4 regions of the Blautia luti genome follow, and region 3 is predicted to be linked to each of the others. Evidence: riboswitches for the same ligand, from Rfam matches in the RefSeq annotation. Region 3 holds a riboswitch; each other region holds the start of a gene.
The links. Region 3 has a riboswitch for cobalamin ahead of R8695_RS13795 (cysteine-rich small domain-containing protein). Riboswitches for the same ligand answer to the same signal wherever they lie in the genome.

Region 1 (7,502 bases), 1.5 Mb from region 3:
CCAGAGCGGAAAACAGCGCCATGGAGGAAGTAGCTGCCAGGTAAATCTTGTCCAGCGGTTTCTGCAGGACTACAATGTTTTCATCCAATCCCTCCGGAGCAGTCTTTCCTTCCGGAACCAGAAGGAACTGTCCGCTGCCCGGTACATCGATCAATGTATAATCATCATTGTAATAATAAATATGGAAACATTCTGCAAACTGATTTTCCATTTCTGACTGAAATTCCAGTCCCTCGATCTTCGGAGCAGAGGATTCATCTTCTGCTTTTACACTGTATGTATAGCCGAAAATTGCTGCCAGAAACATACAAGCTGCCAGAAGAGGGATAAACAGCATATGTAATTTTTTTTCTCTCATGATTTTCTCCTTGTATTATTCTTTGTCATGTGCTTTTACTGCGGATTCATAGAGCTTGGCTGCTTCTTTTTCGCATCCGAAAAGTGCGCCGTATACTTTGCTCCATTCATATTTCGCAAGGGTGTCTTCTTCATCTTTTGAGCGGTCAATGATCACCGGGATCTTAAGGATCGCAAATTTACCTGCCAGCTCTGTCATAGCTGTCTCATCAGAATCTGCTGAAGTCTGATCAGTTTTCTCCTCCTTTAAAATATCGGACGGGATCACTGCCAGATTGCACTTTGCTTTCAGCAGAGACTTCAGATCCACTTTATCATAAGTTCCGGCAGAAATGATTTCTCCCTTTTCCAGTGATTTCTTGATATTATCTACTTTGCAGTCATCTTTGGCCGCAGAAACAGCTGCTACATTTTTATCTGCACTGATCTTATCGATCATTTCCAGTGCTATGTCGGATGCTATATAGGATTTATCCACCGGAAGCTGGACTACGATAATGGACTTGTCGATTCCTGCAGGGATCTGATCCTTTTTGTCCTCTGGTACCAGGAGATACTGGATTGTATCATTCTTATACAGTTTCGCATAATCCTGTTCTGTGGCAGAGCTTCCTTCCTCTCCCTCTTCAGAACCGGAACCACTGGAAGTTTTCACAGTGTCCGCTGCTGTCTCTGTCTGAGTTTCTGTCTCTGCTGCAGTATCCGCTGTGCTGTCTGTACCTGCTTTCTTGTCTGCATTCTCTTTCACAGTAATTTCCAGGACCGTCATATCATTATTATAATAATGAAGTTTAAACAATTTAGAATGCTCCAGTTTCAGAGAACTCTGGTATTCCAGACCTGTGATCTTCGGTGCATTCTCATCCATGTATACAGTACCTGCATCTGTTTCGGCTTCTTCCCCTTTTTCTACTTTCTTGGAACTGTCTGTGCCAGCTGCTGATTTTGCACTGACAGAAGAAGTACTGCCGCTGCCTGAGCTGCTGTCCGGAATATCCATACCGAAATAGAGAGTATATTCGATCTCATATGGTTTGGACATGGCTGTGGTGCAGCCTACTACTTTATTGTTGGCATTTAACTGTACAGGGATCTTGAAGGTTGTGTAATCACTTCCCTGTTCTACCGGATCATACTGATTTCCGCTTGCCTTCAGATAAATCCATTTACTGCTGCTGAATGTAACATATGCCCATGCCTGTCCGCTTTCTACACTGATCTTGTCACAGGTAATATTCAGACCATGAGTTCCTGTTCCACCTTCCCATGAGAAAGAGAAATCTCCGGAACCGTATTCGCCGTCCTTTAATCCTCCTGCTGAAGAATCTACCTGGCTGGTCTGGCCGTCTGTCTTCGAGGAATAATTATTGTTTCCACCTGAGGTATTACCGCCAGTGCTGCCTCCGCCTCCGGAATTGCTTCCACCACCTGTTCCGCTTTCACCGCCTGAAGACGGAGTTGGAGTCGGACTTGGCGTCGGTGTCTTAGCTGGAGTCCGGGTTGGAGTCGGGGTAGGGGTTGCACTTCCTGAATTTCCGGTATCTGCCGTAAATTTCAGAGTATGATCATACCACATCTTATCTTTCTCACCGGCTTCATAATAACGGTGGGAACGTGCTGCCAATTTAATGTCTTTATTCAAACCTGACAGCGGTACTTCATAGGTATACTGGCCATTTTTATTCACTTTATATGGGATCAGTTTACTGTCACTTGCTTTCAGGGCTGCTTTCTTTGTTCCCAAAAACAGCTTGTCATAGCCTGTGCCGCTTAATGTGATCGTAGCTGTGATCTTTCCCTTTTTGACTTTGATCTTACAGTCAATGATCTTAAACATAGTGGCCGTACCGGATATATGCTCTACAGATCCTGTATAAGTTCCGTCTTTCGGTACAGTAGTGGACGGCGTCTGAGTAGGCTTCGGGGTAGGAGTCGCTGTTGGCTTGGGCGTTGGAGTTGGCGTTTTTACAGGTACCGGGGTAGCTGTTGGACCCGGCATCGGTGTAATGGAAGGATTTACAAAACCTTCCTTGGTAATATGTATGGTATAAGTGATATCATGGGGTTCTTCCATGGCAATAGTGGTGCCAGTGATATCCATATCCGTATTTACCTTCACAGGAATCTCGAAGTAAGATCCGCCTTCATTGCTGGTCGACTGATATTCTACACCGCCTACGATCAGACGGATAAATTTGGTGCTGCTGAATTTAATGGTTGCATAAAGCATTCCATCCCGTACGATAATATTCTCGCAGGTGATCTTCGTCTTTCCTGTTCCTCCTGTAAAGGAGAAATCATCTGCCTGATAGGTTCCATCTGTCATCGCCTGGAAAGCTGCTGATACCAGAGGTCCTGCTGGATCTTCAGATTCTTCTGTATTCTGAGTTTCTTCTGCATCTTCAGAGTCTTCCTCCAGGCCGTCAATCCTGTAAAAATCTTCATCTGCCTCATCACTGTCTTCTTCCAGACCATCGATCTTCCACATGGAATCCTCCTGGGAATCACCGTGTGATGGGGAAAGTGTTCCGTTTTCATCATCTACGGTACTGCTGTCTGCTTCATCATCTGAGGAAGTATCTTCTGTGTCTGCTGTGTCCTCTGCATCCTGCGCGTCGTTGTCCGCTGTATTCTCTATATCATCGCCTACATCATCCCCTGTTTCCTGCTCTGCCTCTTCAGGAAGCTGCAGATAAAGATCTTCTGCATCATACCATTCGCCGGTGTCTGTGCTGCATGGAACATAGGCTGCCTTTTTTCCCAGATCTGCAGGATCAATGTAGAAACGGTAATGATAATTTCCTTCTTCATCCTGCACGCCTTCGATCACCGGATCCTTTTCCTCATCTGTACGGCTGCCGATATAAAGTTTATTGTATTCTGTGTTTGCTGATACAACATCGATCAGAATAGAATCTCCATCCCAGACTGCCGTTTTTGACAGGATCTGCAGGAATTCTTCATTCAGCTGTATCTCCTGTTCTGTATCTTCTGTGCTTTCTGTCTGTGTAGTTTCCTCTGTACTTTGTTCTTCTTCCTGTACCTGTCTGTCATTTTCTCCGTGCACCTCGGTTTCTGCCGCGGATACTGGATACGGAACTGTGGGCGCTGCGGTCATTGTCACTGCGAGCAGAGTGGCAAGAAATTTTTTCGCCTGCATACTTTTTCTCTCCTTTTTTATAATTAAGATTACAATATAGGACTGTACTTTCTCAAAAGTATACTTTCTCACAAAAAAGCCTACTCCCTTTTAGATGAGTAGACTTTATTCGCACAAATAAAACATCTCTTTCCTGACGGCCGGATGTTTCGTTTTTGTGAATTTCTGCTTTCATCGGAAGCGATTCACTGATCCTTCAGCAGGTTTCCTGACTTACAAATTAACTGCCTGACCATGCCTTCTCACATCTTATGCAATGGCTGTTATGGTCATCTCTTATGCTTACAGTGACCGGATCGTTCAGGACTTACACCTGATTCCCTTTTGCCCAGAAATACTGGCACTGAAGTTCCTATATTTCTTTACATTATAGCAAATATCACTGTACTGTGCAAGCATTCCACTATAATCTCTTCACAATAAACATAGTGCAGAATGGTTTTCATGATCCACATATATTTGGCATATTCATGCCAAAACGCCTCGCGGGATAGTGGTGTGTGAACAGTTACCAGTATACAGCATATATACTATTATTTTCTTATATTTTGTTGTTTTTTAACAATTTTAGTGCTATCATGAGAATTGGATTGTATGAATTTCTGCGGAACAGTCCCATCCACAGACACATGCGGAAACGTGTCTGAATATATCAATAGGCAAGGAGAATATATATGAAGCAAAGAAGAAAAATCCTGCTTGCACTGCTGCTCAGCGCATCAGTCGCAGCTACACCAATTGCTTCTGCAGTTCCGGCTTTTGCGGAGAATCCGGACTTTACAGCAAGCGCAGAATTTACAGATACACCGGAAGAGGAAACTTCTGCCGAAACAGAGGCTTCTGCTTCAGAAGATTTTGATTCAGCCACTACGGATACAGACGTATTCAGCGCAGGTGAGGTAGAATACACCGCTGAAGAAAATGTTTCTGACCAGGCTGATGCAGAATCCCGCACTCATTCCATCAATGTTACCGTAGGTGGCAAAACCACTGGTATCTATGCTTTTAAAAACGTAGTTGTTACCCAGCAGGATGATGGAACTTATCTGGTTCGTATGCAGAGCACTTCGGATGTAAGAGATTACATCGCTTTCGCAGATGACAATGAGGAGACCAGCCGCGAGGCAGTATATAATCATGAAGTCGACTGGTATCAGGCTACAACCATCACCAAGGACGACGGCACCAAAGAACTCTGGTATACAGTTCCAGTGAAATCTCTTACTGATACACTCTATGTGGCATACAGCAGTGAGAAGAATCTGACTGACCCGTGGAAAAAGCCACCGAAACAATGGGACAGAAAGATCTATGCACTTCAGTTTGATACCACTTCTATGGCAGATACCACAGAACCCGACGCTGTAGCTTCTGATATTCATGTAGTTCCGGCCACTGTTATTAAAGCCCAGCTGACACCTACCAACAACACAGGAATGTTCAAAGTTACTTCTGCACTTTACAGAAAAGATGAAACAGGTACAACTCTGACCATCACTTTAAGCGGAAAGGGTTACCATTATCTGTACAAGGGAACTTATGAAGAAGCCGTTGCCAACGGAAACAATCAGGAGAACTGGATCAAAGGTGAAGAAGTTAATGGTGTATGGACATTTACCATTCCTGTTTCAGATGGTGAAACCTACCTTCCTCTGGTAGCTATTTCCAATAAATATCTCACCAAATTTGAGAACGGTGAATCAACTCTGGAAAGAGCTTTCTATCCTCGTCAGGCAGTCATTGATACAGAAGCCAAGACTCTGGTTACCGGCGATTATGATTATACCAGAGAGCTGACAGTATCAAACAGTGTTAAAATGTTTAGGCTGAATGCTGCTACCCTGGAAACCATTGGTGGACCAAACTCCAACGGATATGAAGAAGTGCTTCATCTGACCATGGGCAGTACCAGCTTTGATAAAGTTTTCATCGGTTCCGCTGAAGATGCAGCAAAGGCTGATACTACAACCCCTATCACTGATACCAAGGCAGATCTTGTAGTAAGAGAAGGCTCCGGGGACGGTGATGGATTCAAATCTGATAACCTTGAAAAAGATGTTGTCATTTCTTTCCACTCTGTAAGAAATGACTCCTGGTATGAACGTATCTTCAATATCAGTAAAACAAACAGCACTCTTACCGTCACACCAGTATCGGTTCCTGCTACAGAGATCACTCTGGACACAGACAGCCAGACACTGGATGCAGGCACAACATTTAAATTGACAGCTACTGTTACTCCTGCTGATACCACTGATGCCGTAACATGGTCTTCCAGTGACGAAACTGTAGCTACAGTATCCGAAGATGGTACTGTAACAGGTATCAAAGAAGGTACAGCTGTGATCACTGCTACTGCCGGCAATGTGAAAGCCGAATGTACTGTTACTGTTAAGGTTCCTGCTACAGAGATCACTCTGAATACAGTTAAGAAAAATCTTAAACCAGGTAAATCCTTTACACTGAAAGCAACCGTTGCACCATCAGATACCACTGATGCTGTAGAATGGTCTTCCAGCAACGCAAAAGTTGCCAAAGTATCCGAAAATGGTACTGTAACAGCTGTTAAAGAAGGTACAGCAGTAATCACTGCAAAGGCTGGCAATGTAGAAGCCACATGTACCGTTACTGTTAAGAAAGCAGTTGTAAAAGTAACAAAAGTTGCTGTTTCAGCTACTCCTTCCCGCAATGTAGCAGCAGGCAAGAAAGTACAGCTGAAAGCCACTGTAACTCCTTCCAAGGCTACCAACAAGGCTGTAACATGGAAGTCCAGCAATACCAAATATGCTACTGTTGACTCCAAGGGTCTTGTAACCTTCAAAAAGAACGCAGGAGGCAAAACTGTAACTATCACTGCTACTGCCAAAGACGGAAGCAAGAAGTACGGAAAAGTAACTCTTACCTGCATGAAGGGTTCTGTAAAGAGCATCAAACTTTCCGGAACTACTACCATCAAAGCCGGCAAGAGCACAACATTAAAAGCTAAAGTTTCCACTCAGAACGGAAAAGCAAACACCAAACTTACCTGGACATCCAGCAATACAAAGATTGCCACTGTTAATTCCAAGGGTAAAGTAACAGCTGTCAAAGGTAAAAAAGGCACTGTAAAAATCACAGCCAAAGCTACTGACGGTTCCAAGAAAACTGCAACCATTACCATCAAAGTAAAATAAGCAGTATAACCTAAAACAACCTGCCGGAAAACCGGCAGGTTGTTTTTATTATACTGCTTTATTATTTCGCATCTTTCTTCTCTGCTTCCTTCAGAGTGGAAGAATCAAAGTTTAAGGTATAGTCAATTGCATGAGGCTGACTCATAGCTGTAGTATCTGCTGTTACTTCCATCTCTGTATCGAACTCTGCAATCGGAATTTCAAATGTGGAATTGCCGTCTTTATTTACAGGTAAATACTTCTCATCATTGACCAGCATATAGTCATAATATGGGCTGCTCCATACGATGGTTGCAGTAGCTTCATCTCCTTTGATCTCAATAGCTGCCGGAGAGTCTACAGTTGCTCTGCCTGTTCCACCTGTAAGTGTTACTTCTGCAGTATAACTTCCGTCCTCTACCCCAAGATCTGCGATTTTTTTGCCTTCTGTTTTTTCTGTATCTTTCTCTGCATCATCGGAAACCTCTGTGTCTTCTTCCTTCACAGGATTCTTAACGCTTACTTTATGATCATACCATTTGCCCTTTGTTCCGATCAGTGCTACCTGAAATTCCTCATCAATGGCAGGTACCGGAATATCAAAGCCATATACCTCTTCAGACATCCCATCGCTGTATGTCACTTTGTCAGAAGTTGGTTCCAATAATTCTGCGCCCTCTTTCTGTGCATCTTCAGCAGTTCCTGCAAAAAGATTTACAATTTTTTTGGATGCCAGTGATACATGGATTGTCATTTTTCCATCCTTTACAGTCAGGGTTCCTTTACCATCCATAGCTTCGTTTACATGGAACATACTGCTGTCTGTATCAAAC
Region 2 (7,502 bases), 1.4 Mb from region 3:
GGTATAGGAGGTTACCTGTGTCTGGTAATCGCGCATCGTGGATACCGGTGCACTTCCTCTCAACACCATCATGTCATCTTCATATGCTTCCGGCTGCTGGAAAGTTCCGTTCATTTTCTGGATGTCAGTCATAGCACGTCCGATCATATCTCCCGGGATTTCAAGTCGGAACTCATAATATGGCTCAAGTAAAACACTCTTTGCTTTTTTTAATCCCTGACGCACTGCCCTGTATGTCGCCTGCCGGAAATCGCCGCCTTCTGTATGTTTCAGATGGGCACGTCCTGTGATCAGGGTAATCTGCATATCTGTGATCGGAGAGCCAGTTAATACTCCCGGATGTTCCCGTTCTTCCAGATGAGTCAGGATCAGGCGCTGCCAGTTACGGTCCAGCACGTCTTCACTGCATGCAGTAAAGAACTGCAATCCACTTCCAGGTTCTCCCGGTTCCAGAAGCAGGTGGACTTCTGCGTAATGGCGCAGCGGTTCAAAATGTCCCACACCTTCTACTGGTTCTGCAATAGTTTCTTTATATACGATATTTCCTGTGCCAAATTCTACTGCTACATGGAAACGCTCCCAGATCAGATGCTTTAATATCTCGATCTGAACCTCACCCATCAGCATGGCATGGATTTCTCCAAGCTGTTCGTTCCATACAATGTGAAGTTCCGGTTCCTCCTCTTCCAGCTCTTTGAGTTTCTTAAGCATCTGGTGAACATCACAGTCCTCAGGAAGCAGAATTCTGTAATTTAATACAGGTTCCAGAACTGGCATCTCAGATTCCCGTTCAATTCCAAATCCCTGTCCCGGATGTGTCTGGGACAGGCCGGTTACTGCGCAGATAGTTCCTGCCGGAGCTTCTTTTGCCAGTTCAAATTTCGCACCGGAATAGATACGGATCTGATCTGCCTTCTCTGTATCTGTGAGAAGTTCCTTTACCTTCAATGTTCCTCCGGTGATTTTCATATAGCTTAAACGATTGCCCTGATCGTCTCTGGCAATCTTGAATACTTTTGCACCAAACTCTGAAGGATATTCTGGTGTCTCACAGTATTTTTCCAGCCCATGAAGGAATTCTTCTACCCCTGTCATTTTCAGAGCAGAACCGAAGAAACATGGGAAAAGTTTTCGCTCTTTGATTACTTTTCGGATATCTGATGTTGATATTTCCTCTATTTCCAGATATTTTTCAAGCAGTTCTTCATCACAGACAGAAATATCTTCCAGAAACTGAGACTGCAGATCTGATTTTTCCCAGGTGAAATCAACGCAATTATCACTTAATCGCTTCTTTAATTCTGCCAGAATTTTCTCTTTATCTGTTCCATCCTGGTCCATTTTATTGATAAACAGAAATGTAGGGATCTGGTATCTTGCCAGAAGTCTCCATAAGGTCATGGTATGCCCCTGCACACCATCCGCTCCATTTATCACAAGAATGGCATAATCCAGAACCTGCAGTGTCCTCTCCATTTCCGCCGAGAAATCCACATGCCCCGGCGTATCCAGCAAAGTTATCCCCCTGTTCCCCAGTTCAAACTCCGCCTGCTTGGAAAAAATCGTAATTCCACGCTCCCTCTCCAGGTTATAAGTGTCCAGATACGCATCCTTATGATCCACACGCCCCAGCTTACGGATTTTTCCCGTTAAATATAAAATTCCCTCCGACAACGTAGTCTTACCTGCATCTACGTGGGCAAGGATACCTACAACAAGTTTCTCCATAGTATATTTAGAACTCCTTTTTTCTTATGAATAATCAGTATATATTTTTTAACGTTCTATCTGTCAGCTTTATCAGTTAATTATTTTAACATACTGATATAGAGAAATCCAATAGAGTTCTGCTATTATACGTTCATTTATTTCATATCACAATTAATTTTAAGCTCCATATTCAAGGCATTTTATATTCTTTTTATTTTATAAATTGTATAGAAACTTTTTTATTCTTTATGTGTTCCTCTGATCACTTTGATTCCACGTTTTTCTATCATATTGCAGATCTGTGTCATCCTTGGACATTCATGCTTTCCATCCGGGAGACGACAGACACCTACGTGGATGGCACTGATCTTTTCGCTGACCAGTCTGTCTATCTTTTCCAGGATTCCTTTGTCTTCTATGGGGTCTGTCGGGTTGGCGTCTTTGCATCCATTGCAGGTCATCATTGCTGCCAGACAGGTATCTTCCGGATAATCCTGAAAGAAATCGGTTCTGTTCTGAAATGCTGCCAGGCATCCAACTCTGGCGCATACATTATTAGTATGAATACACGTTAAAATTCCTATCTTATTCATCTTTATTCCCCCATATACAGCAGGCCAGAGTCAAAACATTCCTGACTCTGGCCTGTCAATTCTCATATTATAAAAATAAAATATGCATCTTCCCGCGGCTGTCATTTACCACTTCCGAATCTACCTGGTAAATCCTTTTGATCAGCTCCGGAGTGAGTACTTCCTGTGGAGTTCCATATCCTTCCAGCACACCATCTTTCAATACATAAATCTTATCGCAGTATGCCGCCGCAATATTCAGATCATGGATAGCTGATATTACAGTTACGTTAAGCTTCTTTACCAGTTCCATCAGCATGATCTGATGTGTAATGTCCAGATGGTTCGTCGGCTCGTCAAGAATCAGTGCAGGTGTCTGCTGTGCCAGTGCCCTTGCCAGAATTACTCTCTGCTGTTCTCCACCTGAAAGAGTCGAGAATGTGCGGTCTGCAAACGTCTCCATCTGCACCGTTCTCAATGCTTCATCCACAATCTGATAATCTTTCGCATTATCTCGTTCCAGTGTTTTTTTATGTGGTGCACGTCCCATAAGGACAACCTCTCGCACTGTGAAATCAAAATTGTAGTAATTATGCTGTGCCACAACCGCCATTTTCCTTGCAGAACTCTTGACACTCATAGAATGAAGTTCCTCTCCATCCAGATAAACAGCACCTGCATCTGGCTTCAGAATACGGTAGATACATTTTAACAACGTCGACTTTCCGCTTCCATTTGGCCCGATGATTCCTACCAGTTCTTTGTCCTGTGACTCTATGGAAATGCCTTTTAATATCTGTCGGGCGTGAAATCCAACCTGAATATCTTTTGTAGTGATCTTCATTACTTGCTACCTCCAAATCCATAGGATTTCCGCACAAGCAGATAAATAAAGCATGGAGCACCGATAATTGATACCAGCACACCAATCGGCATCTCAGAATTCTTCAGGATCACACGACATGCCACATCACACCAGATCAGAAAAGACGCGCCAAGAAGTGCGCTCAGTGGAAGTAATCTTCTGTGGTCAGTTCCAAACAGAATCCTGACTACATGAGGAATCACAAGTCCTACAAATCCGATCACGCCAGCACAATATACGGCAAATCCAATCATTACAGAAGCAACAATCAGGTAAAATGTTCTCAATCTGTGTAAATCTGTTCCAAGTGTGATAGAAACTTCATCTCCCAAAAGCATCAGATTCAGATTTCGATACTGTGTCCAGAAGATGACCACACATATCAGAGTAACCGGAAGCATCACACCTACTCTGGCCCAGCTTGCCCCTGCAAGACTTCCCATGCTCCATTTCATAACTTCCGTAGCTGCATTTTTGTCATTTGTAATGTAAATAACAAAATTTGAAAAAGCAGAGCATACCGCACTGACCGCCATTCCGGCAAGGATCAGCTTAGCTGATGTTGCCTTTCCTCCCATATTTGCAATAGCAATAACTGCAAAGGAGGTGATCATCGCGCCAATAAAAGCAGTAACTCCGACAGAGTTCCCGCCAAGAAAGCTTCCGATTCCGAGCATGATTGCCAGCGTTGCACCAAGGGATGCACCAGATGAAATACCCAGTACATAAGGATCTGCCAGCGGGTTCTGCACGATCGCCTGCATTACTACGCCACATACAGAAAGAGCCATTCCAACTGCCAGAGCCAACAGGACTCTGGGCAGTCGGATCAGCCATACAACATCGTGAATTGCACCTTCTGCATAGGCAGACAGACTTTTTATATGAAATAATTTATAAACAATGACACTGTACACATCCTTCAGCGACAGATCAGCATTACCAAAAGTAATCGCCGCAAGTATGGAAAAAATAAGAAATCCTGCAAGTCCGATGAGGACTGCCACATACATGGATGTTCTGAGCACACTGCCTTTTTTTGTCTGTGAAACCTGTTCTTTCACTGTATTTTCCTCAATCAGTCAAGATTAACGTCCGGGTATAATCCTTTTGCAAATGTTTCGATTCCATCCTGTGTACGTGTTGCACTTGCATACATCTCGCTGAGCATGATCGGATAAACACGACCGTTCTTTACAGCGTCAAGACTCTGAAGTGCTTCGTCATCCTGAATAACTGCAAGCTGGTCATTCTTAACTGTTTCCGGATCATCTCCTGCATATGGCATATATACTACGAAAATTACGTCAGGATTTGCTGCAATAATATCTTCTTTTCCAACTGTAGAAGCATCCGGGTTTGCCAGAGTCGCACCTAACTGTGTTACCATATCTCCACCAAGGCTCTTTGCACCATAGTTTGTGATATCTTCTCCAAGAGGTTCCAAAACCATTACGCTTGGTTTCTCTTCTACATCTGCTGTTGCTGTAAGAGTTTTATCGATCACTGCCTTTGCATCATCTACGATTGCCTGTGCTTTGTCCTGTACATCAAAAATCTTTCCAAGGTTTAAAATATCTGTAAATTCATTTTCCAGAGTTCTGTCTCCGTCAGGGCGTGTGTTTGTGTTGTAATAGGCGTTGCAGCCTTTGTCGATCCAGTCTGTTACATTTCCGAGGTTTTTATCAGAGAACAGGGAACTCCAGGATAAGATCATGTCTGGCTCCAACATCGTTACAGTCTCAAGGGATGGGGTAAATTCATCAAGATAATTTGTTTTAGAGAATGCTTCTTTGAGATCATCCGGAACTTCATTATCAAGACCCGCTGTAGCTACAAGGCGGTCTTCCAGTCCAAGTTTCAGCATAGTTTCAATGCTTCCCTGATATACAGCAAGAACTTTCTCCGGTGCCTTTTCATAGGTTGTTTCAATTTCATTTCCATCATAATCATAGGTTGTGATGGTCAGAGGATATTCTGTCTTTGTACCTTCTGCGTCTGCTGTTTTATCTGCATCTGCTGAATCCTGTGCGTCTGCATCTGCATCTGCTGCCGGCTGGTTGTCCTCTTTGATCGTCTCAGAGTCTGCTCTCTCTGCTGCAAAAGCTGCCGGAGCTGCGGAAACTACCATAGCTGCTGCCATCATAATTGCCATAATTCTTGTAGATAAATACCTGTTTTTCATTTGACTTCCTCTCTTTTCGTATATGTCGTTTACTTGTTCGTGTAACCGAAAAGATGGAACTTCAGAAAAAGTAAAATAGAAGTGATAAAAATAACGGATACTTTTTACGGAAGCTCCTTCTTTACACTGTCAGGCAGGTTTCCTGACTCACAGATCACAGAAAGTTTCCACAAAATAAAAACTGATACAACATCCATGCTTCAGCAGTTCATGAATGTTGTATCAGAAATATTTCCAGATACTCTCTGGCAGCCGGATTCCGCCTTCTCACATATTTATGCAATGACATATTACAATCCCGCTTTTTTCTGTATACAGTGGCCGCAACCGTTCAGGCATTTCACCTGATTCCCTCTCACATTATCATACACAGAATCTGCATATGATAATGTTCACTTAACAGCTATTCAATTACGCTGATATAATTTTAGCACACTGCATTTATAATTACAACTATATTCGAGACACATCAAAATTCTTTCTTCTCCATAAGCCGTACACTACCCCAATAAGATCCCATATATACAATTACTGTAAACAATACAGCTCCGGCCAATACCATTCCCCGGTTCAGTCCATTCAGCCATGCATCGACTGCGTCTGCTGAAAGTCCAATTGTTTTTATCAGACTATAAACTACGGCAATTATAATAGCCCACATGACCATTGCAATATAACGTCCTTTTTCCGCTCCAAAATGTATTACAAGCGGGAGTGATGCCGTCAACATAAGAAGTGCCAGTGGAATGTATATCAGGCTGTCGATGATAGTCTCACTCAGGTCCCCCTGAAGCTCTGCCACGCCTTTGCAGATCACTCCCGTTATCGTTGTAATTCCCCACGCTGCAGCCGTAAGCCCTGCTCCCAGCAGATATTTCTCTGCCACATATTGTTTTCTGGTAACCGGCAAGGTCATAAGAAATGCAAGACCATTATCAAACTCATCATAACTTATAGTCGTAATGGCAAAAATTGCTGTGACAAACGTAAAATATCCTGTAGCAAAACTGACACTCCCGCTTCCTGCCAGATTCAGGATGACTTCCATTACAACAACCAGGATAAAAAACTGTTTCTGCTGTTTCATCAGTTCTATATCCTTTACAAATAATCCCTTCATACCTGTTCCTCCATCATCACTACCAGATCATCAATCTTTCCATTCTCAATTACAACATCCGGATAATTTTCCATATAAAATTGTTTCTGGTTTGTCAGACACCTGTATCCATAAGCCTCTTTCCGGATCTTAATAAGGTATTGCTGATCCAGTTTTTCGTACTCTTCTTCTGAAACTTTAAGAACTGCATAATCTGACAGCAGTACATCTGTATCCTCATGAAGAATAATTTTTCCGGCATGGATCATATAAAAATCGTCACAAAGACTCTCCAGATCTGATGAAATATGGGAACTGATCAGAATAGAACTGCTTTCATTTTCTTCCATATATTCTCTCAGCATGTTCAGCACCTCATCCCTGGCGATCACATCCAGACCAACTGTGGGCTCATCCAGAATCAGCAGTTCTGCCTTATGGCTTAATGCTGCCAGTACTTTAAACTTTGCTTTCATACCAGTGGAAAATTCTTTGATTTTCTTGTCTGTGGGCAGATTGAATCTTCTGCACTGCTGCAGGAATTTCTCTCTGTCAAAATCCGGATATATGCTTTTCATAATATTGGCCACGCCCGCTGCTGTCAGATACATACTGAAGCCTGAATCTGCAAAAACAACTCCCAGTTTCTGCTTATCCTCCGGCTTAAGCTCTTCTGCCTTTTTCCCAAAGACCTCTATCTCTCCGCCATCCGGATGAATCAAGCCGAGCAAAGCTTTAAATGTTGTGGATTTCCCGGAACCATTTCTTCCAATAAGTCCTGTAATCATCCCAGGCTGTACTTCCATAGAACAGTCCAGCGAAAAACCTCTGTAATGTTTCTGCAAATGACTGATTTTCAACATGTCTTAGTCCTCCATGATCATTTCAAAAAGATCTCTGATTTCCTTATCGTTCAGCCCAAATCTTCTTCCCTTTGAAACTGCCTGTTCCAGGTCACTCTCCACTTCCTTAAGCTGTTCTTCTCTCATCAGGTCTCTATTTGTAGCTGCAACGTAGGTTCCTTTTCCATGAACAGTTACGGTAAATCCCTCTTCTTCCAGATTATCATAG
Region 3 (7,502 bases):
AAAGAAAAGGAAGGTATATATGCAAAACGTTAACAAGAAGTTTAGAAGCTGGGGGATACTTCTGCTCCTGTTGTTTTTTGCTGTAGGGGTATCTGTACTTTTTAATGCTTCAGATGTGCAGGCGAAGACGAAGACCGGCTTTGTAACCATTAATGGCAAGTCATATTACATAAAAGAAGACGGTTCCAAGCTGAAAGGATGGCTGGAGCTGAACGGAAAGAAATACTATTTCAATAAGAGTACGGGCGTACAGGTAAAAGGATGGGTCAAGAACTCCAAAGGCCAGAAACGTTATTTCAGCAAGGGCGCAGGCGTGATGCTTACCGGATGGGTAACGGATTCCAAGGGCCAGAAGAGATATTTCAATACCAGAACCGGTTACATGCAGACAAGATGGCTCACATTGAAAGGCAGGAAATATTATTTCTACAGCCAGAGCGGCGTAGCTGCATGTAAGACATTCCTGACAGACAGTAAGAAAAATACAAGATATTTTACAAGTGCCTGCTATATGCTCACAGGATGGGCGAAGAATTCCAAGAATGAATCCAGATACTTCGAATCATCCGATGGTATTATGGCCAAAGGTTTTACAACCCTCAGTGGAAAGACCTACTATTTCAATACCCGCAGCGGTAAGATGGTCACAGGCTGGAAGACGATTAATTATAATAAATACTATTTTGATAAATCTACTGGTGTGATGGCTACCGGAGAGGTGACTATTAACGGCAAAAAGTATAAGTTTAATTCAAATGGTGTTATGATTGATACGACCAGTCCTACGGGCACAAAGACCATTAAGAACTATCTGGCAGGTGCACTGCAGCCAGTAGGAAAGGCTCTGTATGTATGGGGCGGCGGATGGAATGACTCCACCAGAAAAGGCATCAGTTCCACGATGACGAATTTCTATAACAGCCAGAGCAGCAGTTATGACTATAATAATTACAGAGATTTAAGTACAGCAAACAGAGCGAAAGGATTTGACTGTTCCGGTTTCGTGGGATGGGCAGCATATCAGATCATGCAGTCCAAGTCCGGTATCGGAAGCGGTTATACAGTAGTATCAGGAGAAATCGGAAGCCTGTATAAGTCCAATGGATGGGGAAGTATTCGCACACAGGCGAACCTGGCAAGCAGCAACTGGAAAGTATATCCAGGTGATGTTGGATATGACAGCGGTCATACATGGATCATTCTGGGACAGTGCAAAGATAAGAGTGCAGTGATCGTTCACTCTACACCGAATGCAGGTGTACAGATTTCAGGTACCCCGACACCAAGTGGAAGCTATTCCAGCCAGGCGATCACACTGGCTCAGAAATATATGTCCAGATATGCCGGATATACCAAATATGATTACCATACTTCCAGTGGTAACTATATCCGAAGAGGTAATTATTTCAGATGGAACAGAAGCACTCTTTCTGATCCGGATGGATACCTGAACATGACAGCAGATCAGATTCTTGCAGATCTTTTTAACTGAATCAGGTAAATCTCCTGCTTCAGCCGGAAACATCTGACTGATTTAAGAAAATGTAACAGAAATAAGATAATTAAGAAAACGGTTTCCCATGGGAAGCCGTTTTCTTGTGTAAAATTCCTGATTGATTTCAAAAAGGTTACTAAATGTTACAGAAATTTAAACTTTTTCCTGGATAAACCTTGCGTTTAGCGTAATTATATGTTAATATATACGGGAATTGAATTAGATATTGCAAAAATATTACATGATAGAAAAGAGATGGTTACTGCTTATACGCCGAAATCCGTAGCATACCGAGAGAAATGTCTTGTCGGGCATGGAGTGAACAGTAACAAGAAATATGAAAAGGTGAGAGGTCATGAAGAAAAGAATTGTATGTCTGACATTGGCGCTTATGATGAGCACAATGCAGGTTGTCAGTGTAAGCGCATCCAGAGAAGATGAATTAAGAGAAGAGCAGGCGATCACAAGCCAGCAGCTTGATGCTACCTATTCCCGTATGGATGAGCTGGCAAATGCGAAAGCACAGCTTGAGAGTGAAATCTCTGAACTGGATTCCAGCCTTGTGAGCGTAATGGTTTCCATTGACACTCTTAAGAACGATATTGATAATAAAGAAGTAGACATTATTAAAACCAAGCAGGATCTGGCGAAAGCACAGAAAGCCCGTGATACACAGTATGAGAACATGAAGAAACGTATCCAGTGTCTGTATGAACAGGGCGGAGACACTGCATGGTTCCAGATGATGTTGAATTCAGAGGATCTCAGTGATCTGCTCACAAGAGCTGAGAATACACAGCAGATGTATGAGCAGGACAGAAAGAACCTGGATAAATATGTAAATACTATTGAAGAAGTAAAGAATCTGAAAGCTCAGTATGAATCAGATAAAGCAGAACTGGAAGAAATGAAATCTTCTTATGAAGAACAGTCCTATGTACTGCAGTGTCAGATCGACGAGAAAAAATCTGCATCCGCAGACTATGAGAACGAGATCGCATATGCACAGCAGCAGGCTACAGAATATGCCAACCTTCTTGCAGAACAGACAGCAGAGATCGAGAGACTGGAAGCTGAGAGAATTGCAGCAGAGGAAGAGGCAAGACGCCAGGCTGAAGAAGAAGCAGCAAGGCAGGCGGCTGAGGCAGCAGCTGCAGAAGCAGCTGAAGAAGAAGCAGAAGCTGAGGAAGCAGACGAAGAAACTTCAGATGATGTAGAATATGATGAAGATGGAAATGTGATCGAAGATACAGAAGATACTTCAGATGATGTGGAATATGACGAAGACGGCAATGTGATCGATAACACAGATTCCTCTGAAGATGATACAGAAGAAACTTCTGACGATGTGGAATATGACGAGTACGGAAACGTGATCGATTCCGATAACACAGTATCCCAGGAGGAATATGAAAGCCAGCAGTCCGCTTCCAGCTCAGAAAGCTCTTCCTCTTCAGGATCAGGATCTGCTGTAGTGGATTACGCTACGCAGTTCGTAGGAAATCCGTATGTATGGGGTGGAACAAGCCTTACAAACGGTGCTGACTGCTCGGGTTTCGTACAGAGTGTATATGCCAACTTCGGTGTAAGCCTTCCGAGAACATCTTATGAACAGCAGAATGCAGGTACAGAAGTATCCTACGCAGATGCACAGCCAGGAGATCTGATCTGCTACGGCGGTCATGTAGCCATTTATATGGGCAACGGACAGATCGTACATGCGTCTAACTCCGTAGACGGTATCAAGATCAGTGATAATGCAGCATACAGAACAATTGTATCTGTAAGAAGACTGGTATAAAAACAAACACATACAGGGCCATGGAGATCACATATTCTCCGTGGCCTTTTTATGTCATAAGAAATTACTTCATAATGTTTCTGTGACATAAGAATCTCTCCGACAGGATCCTTTTTGTATTCTGAAAAATCATATAGGAAAATCGTATAAAACATTGATAAATAGTTGACATTCCGCAGAGTTAGTGTTACTATAACGTCAGTATAATTCCATACAGAACATATTAAGTGCTGATACCGTAAAAGAAACGGTACAGAGAGAGGGAATCAGGTGAGAAACCTGAGCGATCCGGTCACTGTAACAGAGGAGCGAATCTCGAGAATCCATTGTGCCATAGCATGAGAAGGAGAGAGGAGCGATGAGCCTGGAGCCAGGAAACCTGCTTGGTATGGCGAGGTTAAACTTCCGTGTAAAGTGTAACAACCAACTCCGTTGAATCCGCAGCTTCGGAGTGTTGTCTGCTTTTCGATGAAGGCAGACATTTTTTATGGAATGCGCCTGTTCTTTATGAATTATACATGATTAAATGGCAGGCGATACTACTTCGGATTTATTCGTTCCCTCCGCGCACTCATGAACGGATTTTTATTCTACCCCGGAGTAGCATCGCTCCCTCTTTTTTTAGGAGAAAATAAAAAGCGCGGCTACAGAAGAAGGAGACGAAGATGGATAAACCGTATTGGGAAGGTAAGGAGTATTCTTATTTCAGCCATAAGAAGTGTGAATTTTTTCCATGTCATAAAGGTGCGGATCCGGAAGATTTTAATTGTCTGTTCTGCTATTGTCCATTATATGCACTTGGAGATAAATGCGGTGGAAATTTCCGGTATACAGATACAGGACTGAAGGACTGTACGAACTGCCAGCTTCCTCATAAACGCAGGAATTACGGCTATGTAACAGGTAAATATCAGGAACTTGCAGAAATGATGAAAGCTGTAAAGAATAATCAGACAGAGAAATAAATTACATTGAAATATATGAGAAAGATAAAAGAACCGACGGATTTTCCGGTGAGGTTCTTTTTTTGTGAAAAAAGTGGACTTTTAATAAAAAAAGAAACAAAAGTAGTAAAAAAGCAACAAATATAAAGAGAAAAAATTGGTAAAACATGTCAATTGACTGAAAATAACAGACGGACGTACAATGGTAACAGAAGAATAAAGAAAGGTCGTGAATATATGTTAAGAAACATACCGCCAATCCTCTCACCTGAGCTCCTGAAGGTTCTGGCAGAAATGGGCCATGGAGACAGACTGGTGATCGGAGATGCCAATTTTGCAGCTGCATCAATGGCGAAAAACAGTATCCTCATCCGCTGTGATGGATTAAAGGCAACAGAACTTATGGATGCCATCCTGACACTGATGCCGCTGGATGATTTTGTAGACAAGCCTGTAATGATCATGGACAAAGAGCCGCGTCATGCTGACCTGGAATGCCCTGTATGGGACGAATTTAAACAGATCGTTGCCAAATATGATCCCAGAGGTGCAGATGCCTGCGGAATGATCTCCAGAAAGGATTTCTATAAAGAAGCGAAAGAAGCCTATGCAGTGATCGCCACTACGGAAACTGCATTTTATGCATGTACAATATTGCAAAAAGGCTGCCTTTGATAAAATACAACAAAAACGGAAAAAAAACAACATATCATCCAAAATAGCAGATATCTGTACAGATAACTGCTATTTTTAATTATAAAAAGATTGAAAATTAATTAACAATATAGAATTTGTGCGAAAAAAACAAAGCGAAAATTAGCACATATGCACAAGGATAGCGCCTTGTTCGGTGATTTTGACTTAGAAATACAGATAAAAATTGGAATTTTTGTTCAAAACATAAAGACGATAATTGGATAAAAGTACTAAAAAGCAAAAAAACGAACAAAATGACACATTAGTATGTTTACAAAATTGGTAATATGTGTTAATATAAACTCACAAAAACAAAAAAGCTTCGGCAAAATACCTAAAAAGGAGGAATATCATGAAGAAAAAATTAATCGCAGCGTTACTCTCAGCAGCTATGGTGGTTTCAGCAGTACCTGTATTCGCAAGTGATGCGGCAGCAGACGAGGAAACAACAGAGAGCAGTACCGAATCTCCGGTAGCGGGCAAGAAGATAGCATATATCATGTACATGTCATCAGCAACTATCTTCCAGATGTGGTCGGATTCATTTACCGCAACAGCAGAGAAACTTGGTATGGAAGCAAGCACATTCTTCTGCAACGATAATGCAGATACATGGAAGAGCACCATTGAGCAGTGCGCACAGGGCGGATATGATGGATTAATGGTTTCTCATGGCGGTCAGGAATATGCTTATGATTTCCTGTCAGGAATTCTGGAACAGTATCCGGATTTAAAGATTGTTACATTTGATACCCCGTTTAAAGATGCAAACGGTGAAACTGCTAAGATCGATGGTGTTACACAGTTCTTCCAGCAGGATGCAGGATTTGCAGAATCTCTGGTTCAGACTATTCTCGATATGTATCCGGAGAAAACAGAAGCCGGCGAGCCTGTAAACATTCTTCAGGTTCAGCAGGGTGCTGGATATAACAGCCCGTTTGACCGTCGTCAGACAGGTTATGAACCATTTGAAACAGATGGAAAGATTAAGACTGTTGAAAGAATCGCACCGATCGATGATCAGAATGCTACATCATCCATGCGTGACGTTACAGCAGCTACATTACAGAAATACAGTGCAGACGAGATCGATGGTATCTGGTGCTGCTACGATGCATATGCACAGGGTGTATATCAGGCATTGCGTGAAGCAAACTCCGATATCCCAATGGTATCTGTAGATATCTGTAATGAAGATATTCAGTTCATGCAGGAAGGAAAGAACTGGAAAGCCTGCGCTACTACAAACTGGACATCTAACGGAGAATTTGCATGCCGTGTATTAGCACTTGAGATGGCAGATCAGTATGATGACATTGCAGCAGCTTCCTGCTACTATGAAGATCCGGGTGCATGGATGGAAATTCCTTCAGTTATCGTTACCCAGGAAATGGTTACTTCTAAGGACGGCATAAATATTGAAAACCTGGCAGAAGTTGCTGGAGAAGATTACTCCGATACTTCCTGGATGCCTACATGTGACTGGATGGAAGCAACACTTGGACACTAAGCCTTTAGGGAGAACAGTATTTAATACTGAAAATATCTAAGTAAAGTGAGGCGTCGGGGTTGAGGCTCCGACGCCGCTTTTTCCGTACTGGATTATCTGTGGCGGAAAAGAATTACGGAAAAGAGGGAATATATGGATAAAATCACACTTGGAACACGAAAAGTTTCCATAGAATTTCCTGGTGTAAAAGCTCTTTCAGATGTAGATTTCGAGATTTCAACCGGTACGATCCATGCAGTTATGGGCGCCAATGGAGCAGGTAAATCCACATTGATGAAAGTTCTGGCGGGTTCTAATCCGGATTACACAGGAGAGGTTTTATATAACGGAAACGTCGTGGAATTGAGAAATCCGGCTGCCGCAAAGAAACTAGGCATCCAGATTGTATATCAGGAAGTTGATATGGCGTTGATCCCAACACTTTCAGTAGCTGAGAATGTAATGTTTAATGATATGGTCATGAACATGGGGCATAAACAGTTTATCAATTATGGAAAAATTAGAAAAGATGCAAAAGAAGCTCTGGCCCGCCTGAATATTAATATTGATGTAAAGAGATGGTGTGGTACACTGACACTGGCGCAGAAACAGATGGTCCTGATAGCACGTGCGGTTCAGAATTCATGTAATTTCCTGATACTGGATGAGCCGACAGCACCATTATCAGATACGGAAACAGAGGAACTGTTCCGTGTTGTAAAACATTTAAGAGAAACAGAAAATATTGCTATTATCTTTATTACACATCGTATCCAGGAGGTCCTTCGAATCTGTGATTCTTACACAGTTATGAGAAACGGACAAGTTGTGGATACCACTCCGATCACACCACAGACAACTTCGAAAGAGATCGTTGATAAAATGCTTGGACGTTCTTTCGAAGAGAATTTCCCGAAAGAAACATGTGAGATTGGAGAGAAATCATTTGTCATAGAACATCTGTCTGAACGGGAAAATCGTGTAAAAGATGTGTCTATGTATGTTAGAAAAGGAGAAATCGTCGGACTTGCCGGTCTGGTAGGTGCAGGGAAAACAGAACTTTGTAAAACTATTTTC
Region 4 (7,502 bases), 960 kb from region 3:
AAAAGTAATTGCAGATCTGAACTTTGAACTTCCGGCCCATGCACATAATACCCGGGATGCCATCCGCTGTACCTATGAATATGCAGATTTTATCCGGGAGTTTACAGAATCACTCACTGTGCCAAAAGAGGCGTATCCGGATGGGATTACAGTTCTGTATCCCATTGAAACCTGGTCCGATGATTTCTCCATGGCGATCGCGGGGATTCCTTCTACAGTCAATGATTTCAGTGCAGGTCCCTTCATGCAGAATTATTATCATTCACAGTATGATAATCAGGATGTATATCAGGAACCGGTCTATCGTTTCCATCATGAATGTTATCTGAAACTGATCATGGAATTGGACCGTCTGGTACTGCCGCCGATGAATTTCGGCAATACCATGCATGCAGTGGCAGCCAGTGTGAGGGATACAGCTTCTGACTGTGCATCAGGAGATCAGAAGGAACTTCTGACACAACTGGAGGCAGCAGAAGAACTGGGATCACAGATCTATGACTGGATTTGCAGGATCAACGGAGAATATCAGAGTTTGACAGAGCGTTCAGCGAAGAAAGCTTTCCGTGAGAAATGGCAGCCACAGGGACAGAAACTTCTTCATATTTTCCGCAAGACTCAGGATTATCTGGTGCGCCTGAACTGGCAGGATGAAGTAATGTTTCCGCAGGAAGCAGCAGCCTGGAATATCCGCCAGCTTGAGAAAGCAAGGATATCCCTGGAGAAAAATGACATCACAGATGCGCTGAAAGCCCTTTACCGGGTAGATAATAATATGTATGCCTTTCTTTTTGACGAAGAGGTTTACTATCATTTCACAGAATACATCCTTCACCAGCCCAAGGACCGCCTGATGTGGGGAGCAGGACGCATCATGCATCATGAGAACCTCTACGGGATCGTTCAGAAACTGAAAGAGCGGATGAATGAAAAAGAGCCTGAACTGGATGAAGAGATCCGCCGCCTGGAGGCTGCCCTGCGCAGACAGAGAGCTTACTACAGAGATGATATCCGCTATCTGAAACAATCGGTTTCCAGGATTTACGTAATGCTGGAAGAAATAAAAGGATGTTAGGGTCAAAGCGTGCAGGCACGAACGGCTTTTTGAACTTTAACTCTGATATTATAGAATAATTGAAGGAGATTTATACATAATATGGAAAGCAATAAGTTATACAGAGTACAGGAAGACGATTTGCCGCGATTGCAGAAACTGCTGACGGTCTGCTTCGCCCAGGATCCGTTATATCATGCACTGATCCCTGATGACGATACCAGAGAACGGCTTCTCCCGGAGCTTTTTTCCTGCGATCTGACGGAGTTTTTTCACACCTGTGAGATCTATTCCGACAGCAGTGAACTGAACAGTATTCTGGTGGTTTCTGATGAAACAGAGCATTATAATTTCCTGGAGTACTGCCTCACAGAGGCGAAGGCCATGCTTACCACAGATGGCTGGCTGATCAAAGAGGATCCCAGCCTGAAGACCTTCTGGAATTTCGTTCAGGGAAAGGATTACCTGAATTCCAGCTGGACGGACCAGCTTCATCAGACCGAACGGCTTCATGTAATTTACCTGGCAGTGGATCCGGGCCATCAGCACCATGGACTGGCAGAACTTCTGATGGATGAAGTGATCGATTATGCACAGGAACATAAGATGCTGATCTCCCTGGAAACGCATAATCCCAACAATGTTCCCATCTATGAGCATTTCGGCTTCAAGACTTATGGAATTGTGGAGAAACCTCATTTCGGACTGAAGCAGTATTGTATGATCAAAGAAGCATCTGTATAAAAAAATAGCCTATTTTGCAGTTGGATTTTTGTATAAATCTTCATCTGGTAATCTTTGCAGATTTATATTATAATAAGATATAAATATGTTGTACTATATCAAGAAAGATAACTAATAAGGAGGACTTATAATGGTACGCAACGCGATGAGCGCAACTGAATATTATATTTTGAATTATTTATGGTCCAGAGAAACACCAGGGACTTTTTCCGAGATTATGAATTACTTTAATAACGAGGCAAATAAAGAATGGAAAAAGCAGACTGTAAATACATTCCTTACACGCCTTGCTCAGAAAGGTTTTCTGAATATTGACAAAAGCGGTAAACGTGCGATCTATATTCCGGCCGTTACGAAGCAGAAATATTTCGAGAATTATGCTCAGCAGATCGTTGACGATTCTTATGAAGGTTCTCTGAAGAATTTTGTCAGTGCATTTACCAATGTCCGTAAGCTGACTGAGAGCGAGAAAGAAGATCTGATCAATTATATTAAAGGACTGAATTAATATAGAAGAGAGACATCAGTGGAAAGAAGAATCCTGCAGGCAGGGTTCTTTTTTTTGTATGTTTTTTGATACAATTCAATTTTTTTTCGTAAATACTAGACAAAATATAAAAAGTTGTTTTATACTGTTCAGGCAAAAAATAAATAACATTTATTGGTTTTGAACCAGTCGTTGTAAGTTCCGCAAGGATTAATAGAGAAACCGGTGTAAGTCCGGTACGATCCCGTCACTGTAATAGGGAGCTTCGTAATGATAAATGTCACTGGACCATGTGAAGTTAAAGTTGGTCTGGGAAGGCGATTTCGAAGTGATGATTTTAAGTCAGGAGAACTGCTTACAATTGGGATAGGAATGATTCTTACGGTAGATAGGAAGCATAATTTTTTCGTGTCATTTTGTGTCCGTATGTATGGTATTTTATATACGGGCTATTTTTTTGCGTAAAATTAAGCCCCCTGGGGGGATTTTTCCGCGTTACTGAACAAAAGGCGCTCAGTAACAATTCTGAAATTGGTTTAATTCACGAAAGATGTAGGAAGGAGATTATTTTGACGAAAAAACAAATCGGGAAAAGATTTCTGCAGATTCTGATCGTCCTTTTCGGTATCAGTTTTCTGACCTTTGGACTGACTTATCTGTCTCCTGGTGATCCGGCTGAGATCATGCTGACAGAGTGCGGTAATCTTCCCACACCGGAGCTTCTGGAACAGACAAGACATGAGCTGGGTCTTGACCAGCCGTTTCTTGTACAGTATGGAAGCTGGCTCAAGGGTGTGCTTACCGGAGATATGGGACAGTCCTATTCCTTTAAGATGCCGGTAGTACAGAAACTTGTATCCTGTTTCTGGCCAACCCTGAAGATGTCTTTGCTGGCATTGCTGATGATGATCGTGATTTCCATCCCATTGGGAATCCTGGCAGCAGTGTATCAGAACAAATTCCCGGACTATTTTGTAAGAGGAATTACTTTTATCGGGGTGTCCGTACCAAGCTTCTGGCTGGGTCTGATCTTACTTAGCATCTTCGGTGTACAGCTTCGCTGGGTAAATGTAGCAGGAGGAAGCACCGACTTAAAGGCGATGATCCTGCCGTCACTTACGTTGGCCCTTGCCATGTCTGCGAAATATACAAGACAGGTAAGAAGTGCGGTTCTGGAGGAGCTTCACCAGGATTATGTAACAGGTGCACGAATGAGAGGAATCAAAGAGAGCGTAATCCTCTGGAGACATGTTCTTCCGAATGTAATGCTCCCACTGGTAACTCTGCTTGGACTTTCTCTGGGAAGTCTTCTTGGCGGTACTGCGGTCGTTGAGATCATCTACAACTGGCCTGGTATGGGAAATATGGCAGTCAAAGCAATCTCCTGCCGCGATTATCCGCTGGTTCAGGGATATGTACTGTGGATCGCTATCCTGTATATGTGTATCAATCTGCTTGTGGATCTGTCCTATACTTATCTGGATCCAAGACTTAAGGAGGATAGATAATTGAAGTTAGCGAAAGTATTTAAAGAAAATAAGCAGTTTACCCTTTTTTCGATACTGGCGCTGGTGGTAGTCGGTGTAGCTGTGTTTGCTCCGCAGATCGCACCCTACGACCCGCTGGATGCAGTAATGCTGGAATCCCTTCAGGCGCCAAGTTCTGCACATCCCTTTGGAACAGACAAGCTGGGACGTGACCTGTTATCACGAGTGATCTTCGGAACCAGAACTTCTCTGGTCATGACATTATGTCTGGTAGCAGTTATCTTTGTGATCGGTACATTTCTTGGAGTTATCGCCGGATACTTCGGTGGAATCATAGACAGTGTGATCATGCGTATCGCAGATATGATGATCTCTTTCCCTGGTCTGGTACTTGCCATCGCAATCGCCGGTATGCTGGGACCGAACCTTGTAAATGCGGTTATCTCCATTGCAGCAGTAAGCTGGACCAAATATGCCCGTCTTGCACGAAGCATGGTACTGAGAGTAAAGAAAAACCTTTATATTGAAGCAGCAGTCGTAAACGGAACCAAGACATGGAAGATTCTGCTTGTACATGTTCTCCCGAACATGGTTACTCAGATGGTAGTAACTGCAGCAGCAGATATCGGAACCATGATGCTGGAGCTGGCATCCTTGTCATTCCTTGGTTTTGGTGCTACAGCGCCGACACCTGAATGGGGACTGATGCTCAACGAGGGAAGAACTTACATGGCAAAAGCACCTTGGCTGATGATCTACCCAGGTATTGCGATCGTGATCTGCGTAGTTATCTTCAACATGCTTGGTGACAGCATCCGTGACGTTCTCGATCCGAGACAGGAGTAAGAAAGCAGGCTGTTGTTTCTTATATAATGAGGACAGCTCAAATATATCCGCATGGTAAAAAAATGCCGGGTATAAAAAGTTCTGCGGCTTCCGTACTGAACCGTAGAAGATAAGGTAAGATAGAGTAACAATCAACCGGTGCAGACAGCAATCGGACTTCTGCACAAGTAATAATGATAAATGATCAACCATAAAGTGGAAATGAATCCCACTTACCTAATTTTTTCAGGAGGAATATATGAAAAACACATTATTCAAAAAAGTTTTAGCAGTAGCACTTGCATGTACAATGACATTTTCCATGGCAACTGTAACTCACGCAGCAGATGCAAAAGAGATCACAATCGGTGTAACAAGCTTCGCTGATACTCTGGAGCCTACAGAGCAGTACTTCAGCTGGGTTGTTTCCCGTTATGCTATTGGTGAGTGCCTTACTAAATTCGATGAGAACGGTGAAATCGTTCCTTGTCTGGCAGAGAGCTGGGAAAACAGCGAAGACGGACTTACATGGACATTCAAGATCCGTGAAGGCGTGAAATTCTCCAACGGTGATGACATGACACCGGAGATGGTAATGGCATCTATCCAGCGTACAGCTGACAAGAGCGACCGTGTACAGGAGTTCTTTGACCTGGACAGCATGGAAGTTGACGGACAGAACCTGATCTTCCACTTAAACAGAGCAAACGCAAACATGGCAGGAAGCCTTGCAGACCCGTTATTCCTGATCGTAGATACAAACGTAGATGACTCTACATTTGCAATGGAAGGACCGATCTGTACAGGACCTTACGCAGTAGAATCTTTCAGCCCTACAGACTCCTGCGTTGTGGTTAAGAATGAGAATTACTGGGATGGAGAAGTGCCGCTGGATAAGGTTACACTGAAATGTGTAGATGATCAGACAACACGTTCCATGGCTCTTCAGACAGGTGAGATCGATATCGCTTATAACTTAAAGACAGAGAACCTTATTGAGTTTGAAGGAAATGACAATTATGAGATCCAGGAGCTTCAGTCCCTGCGTTCCACATACGCATTCATGAACCAGAGTGAAGGTCGTGCACTCAGCGATAAAGCGCTTCGCCAGGCACTTCTGCGCGGACTTGATAAACAGACATACTGTGACGTTCTTCTTGAGGGTGGAGCTACAGCAGGTAAAGCACCGGTACCTCCGACACTTGACTTCGGATTTGATGATCTGAACGATGAGAACAGCTATGATCCGGAAGGTGCGAAAGCAATCCTTGAGGAAGCTGGATACAAAGATACAGACGGTGACGGATTCGTGGAAACACCGGACGGAGATCCGCTGACACTTGATTTCGTTATCTATACAAGCCGTGCAGAGCTTGGTGTTTACGCACAGGCAGCACAGGCAAGCTTAAAAGATATCGGTATCAATGTAAACCTGAACACAGTAAGTTATGAAACACTTCTCGACATGAGAGATTCCGGTCAGTATGACCTTCTTATCTGGAACGTACTTGTTGCAAACACAGGTGACCCGGAAAACTACTTAAGAGAAAACTGGTACAGCAAATCTGCAAACAACACAGCAGGATACAATAATCCGGAAGTAGATGAACTTCTTGATGAGCTTGCAGGAACATTTGACGAAGAAGAAAGAAAAGACCTGATCATCAAGATCCAGCAGGATATCATGGATGATGCAGCAACTGTATTCTTCGGATATGAGACAACTTATCTGTTCTCCAACAAGAGAGTTACAGGCGTGAAGATGTATCCGATGGATTACTACTGGCTGACAAAAGACATTACACTTGCTGAGTAATCTTAATCAAAAAGGAGCGTTAATTTATGCTTGAAATAAAGGATCTCTCAGTCCAGTATGGAAAGCAGGCACCTACCATCGAACATTTCAACCTGAACATGAAGAAGGGCGAGATCATCAGTGTTGTAGGTGAGAGTGGAAGTGGAAAGACCACTGTTATCAGAGCTGTCCTCGGCGCACTTGCCGGAGGCGGTAAGGTAACACAGGGAGATATCCTCTTTAACGGAAAATCCCTGCTGACCAATACCAAGGATGAATGGAGACAGTTAAGAGGAACACGTATATCCATGATCTTCCAGGACTGCGGCGGAACCCTGAATCCGATCCGTAAGATTGGAAGCCAGTTCGTGGAATATATCTGTACTCATTCAAAAATGTCAAAAGAAGAAGCATGGAAAAAGGGTGTCAGCATGATCGAGAAGATGCGTCTTCCGGAAGCAGAGAATATCATGAACAGTTATCCTCATCAGCTTTCCGGTGGTATGCGTCAGCGTGTCGGTATCGCCATGGCAATGACCTTTAATCCGGAACTGCTTCTGGCAGACGAACCGACCAGTGCGCTGGACGTTACCACTCAGGCACAGATCGTACGTCAGATGATGGAACTTCGTGATGATTTTCACACAAGTATCATCATCGTAACCCATAACATTGGTGTAGCTGCTTACATGGCGGATCAGCTGATCGTTATGCAGCACGGAAAAGTCGTGGATCAGGGAACAAGGGATGAGGTTATGAATCATCCGACAAGTGATTATACAAAGAAACTTCTGGCAGCAGTACCGGAAATGGAGGGACGCCGTTTTGTTTAAGGAATCAGATATCGTGCTGAGTGCAAAGCACATCGTAAAACAGTTTCCGGCATCCCATGGACGGACACTGACAGCCTGCAATGACATTAACCTTAATGTATATAAAGGCAAGACATTAGGAATTGTAGGAGAGAGTGGATGCGGTAAATCCACATTCGTAAGAATGGTCATCTCCCTCGACAAGCCTACCAGCGGTGAGATTCTGTATCATGGCAAAAACCTTGCTGATCTTTCCAGGAAAGAAACATGGTTAAACCGCCAGAACATGCAGATGGTT

Region 1: it holds a riboswitch for cobalamin, as region 3 does, so the genes downstream of both, R8695_RS07100 (TroA family protein) here and R8695_RS13795 (cysteine-rich small domain-containing protein) in region 3, are expected to answer to the same signal.
Region 2: it holds a riboswitch for cobalamin, as region 3 does, so the genes downstream of both, R8695_RS03005 (ABC transporter substrate-binding protein) here and R8695_RS13795 (cysteine-rich small domain-containing protein) in region 3, are expected to answer to the same signal.
Region 4: it holds a riboswitch for cobalamin, as region 3 does, so the genes downstream of both, nikB (nickel ABC transporter permease) here and R8695_RS13795 (cysteine-rich small domain-containing protein) in region 3, are expected to answer to the same signal.

Annotation. Positions count from the first base shown of each region.
Region 1 is NZ_AP028156.1:1,514,471-1,521,972, reverse strand. It holds gene R8695_RS07105 (ABC transporter substrate-binding protein) at 1-358, opposite strand, end outside; gene R8695_RS07100 (TroA family protein) at 374-3,517, opposite strand; cobalamin riboswitch at 3,699-3,880, opposite strand; gene R8695_RS07095 (Ig-like domain-containing protein) at 4,192-6,690, shown strand; gene R8695_RS07090 (hypothetical protein) at 6,752-7,502, opposite strand, start outside.
Region 2 is NZ_AP028156.1:637,445-644,946, reverse strand. It holds gene R8695_RS03025 (translation factor GTPase family protein) at 1-1,728, opposite strand, end outside; gene R8695_RS03020 (CGGC domain-containing protein) at 1,950-2,303, opposite strand; gene R8695_RS03015 (ABC transporter ATP-binding protein) at 2,371-3,126, opposite strand; gene R8695_RS03010 (FecCD family ABC transporter permease) at 3,126-4,211, opposite strand; gene R8695_RS03005 (ABC transporter substrate-binding protein) at 4,226-5,332, opposite strand; cobalamin riboswitch at 5,448-5,721, opposite strand; gene R8695_RS03000 (ABC-2 transporter permease) at 5,802-6,452, opposite strand; gene R8695_RS02995 (ABC transporter ATP-binding protein) at 6,449-7,294, opposite strand; gene R8695_RS02990 (GntR family transcriptional regulator) at 7,298-7,502, opposite strand, start outside.
Region 3 is NZ_AP028156.1:2,982,520-2,990,021, reverse strand. It holds gene R8695_RS13805 (N-acetylmuramoyl-L-alanine amidase family protein) at 20-1,492, shown strand; gene R8695_RS13800 (C40 family peptidase) at 1,851-3,296, shown strand; cobalamin riboswitch at 3,505-3,697, shown strand; gene R8695_RS13795 (cysteine-rich small domain-containing protein) at 3,962-4,261, shown strand; gene R8695_RS13790 (RbsD/FucU family protein) at 4,478-4,915, shown strand; gene R8695_RS13785 (substrate-binding domain-containing protein) at 5,289-6,446, shown strand; gene R8695_RS13780 (sugar ABC transporter ATP-binding protein) at 6,579-7,502, shown strand, end outside.
Region 4 is NZ_AP028156.1:201,846-209,347, forward strand. It holds gene R8695_RS00920 (M28 family peptidase) at 1-1,075, shown strand, start outside; gene R8695_RS00925 (GNAT family N-acetyltransferase) at 1,157-1,798, shown strand; gene R8695_RS00930 (BlaI/MecI/CopY family transcriptional regulator) at 1,929-2,306, shown strand; cobalamin riboswitch at 2,465-2,658, shown strand; gene nikB (nickel ABC transporter permease) at 2,855-3,793, shown strand; gene nikC (nickel transporter permease) at 3,794-4,618, shown strand; gene R8695_RS00945 (ABC transporter substrate-binding protein) at 4,857-6,413, shown strand; gene R8695_RS00950 (ABC transporter ATP-binding protein) at 6,440-7,225, shown strand; gene R8695_RS00955 (ABC transporter ATP-binding protein) at 7,218-7,502, shown strand, end outside.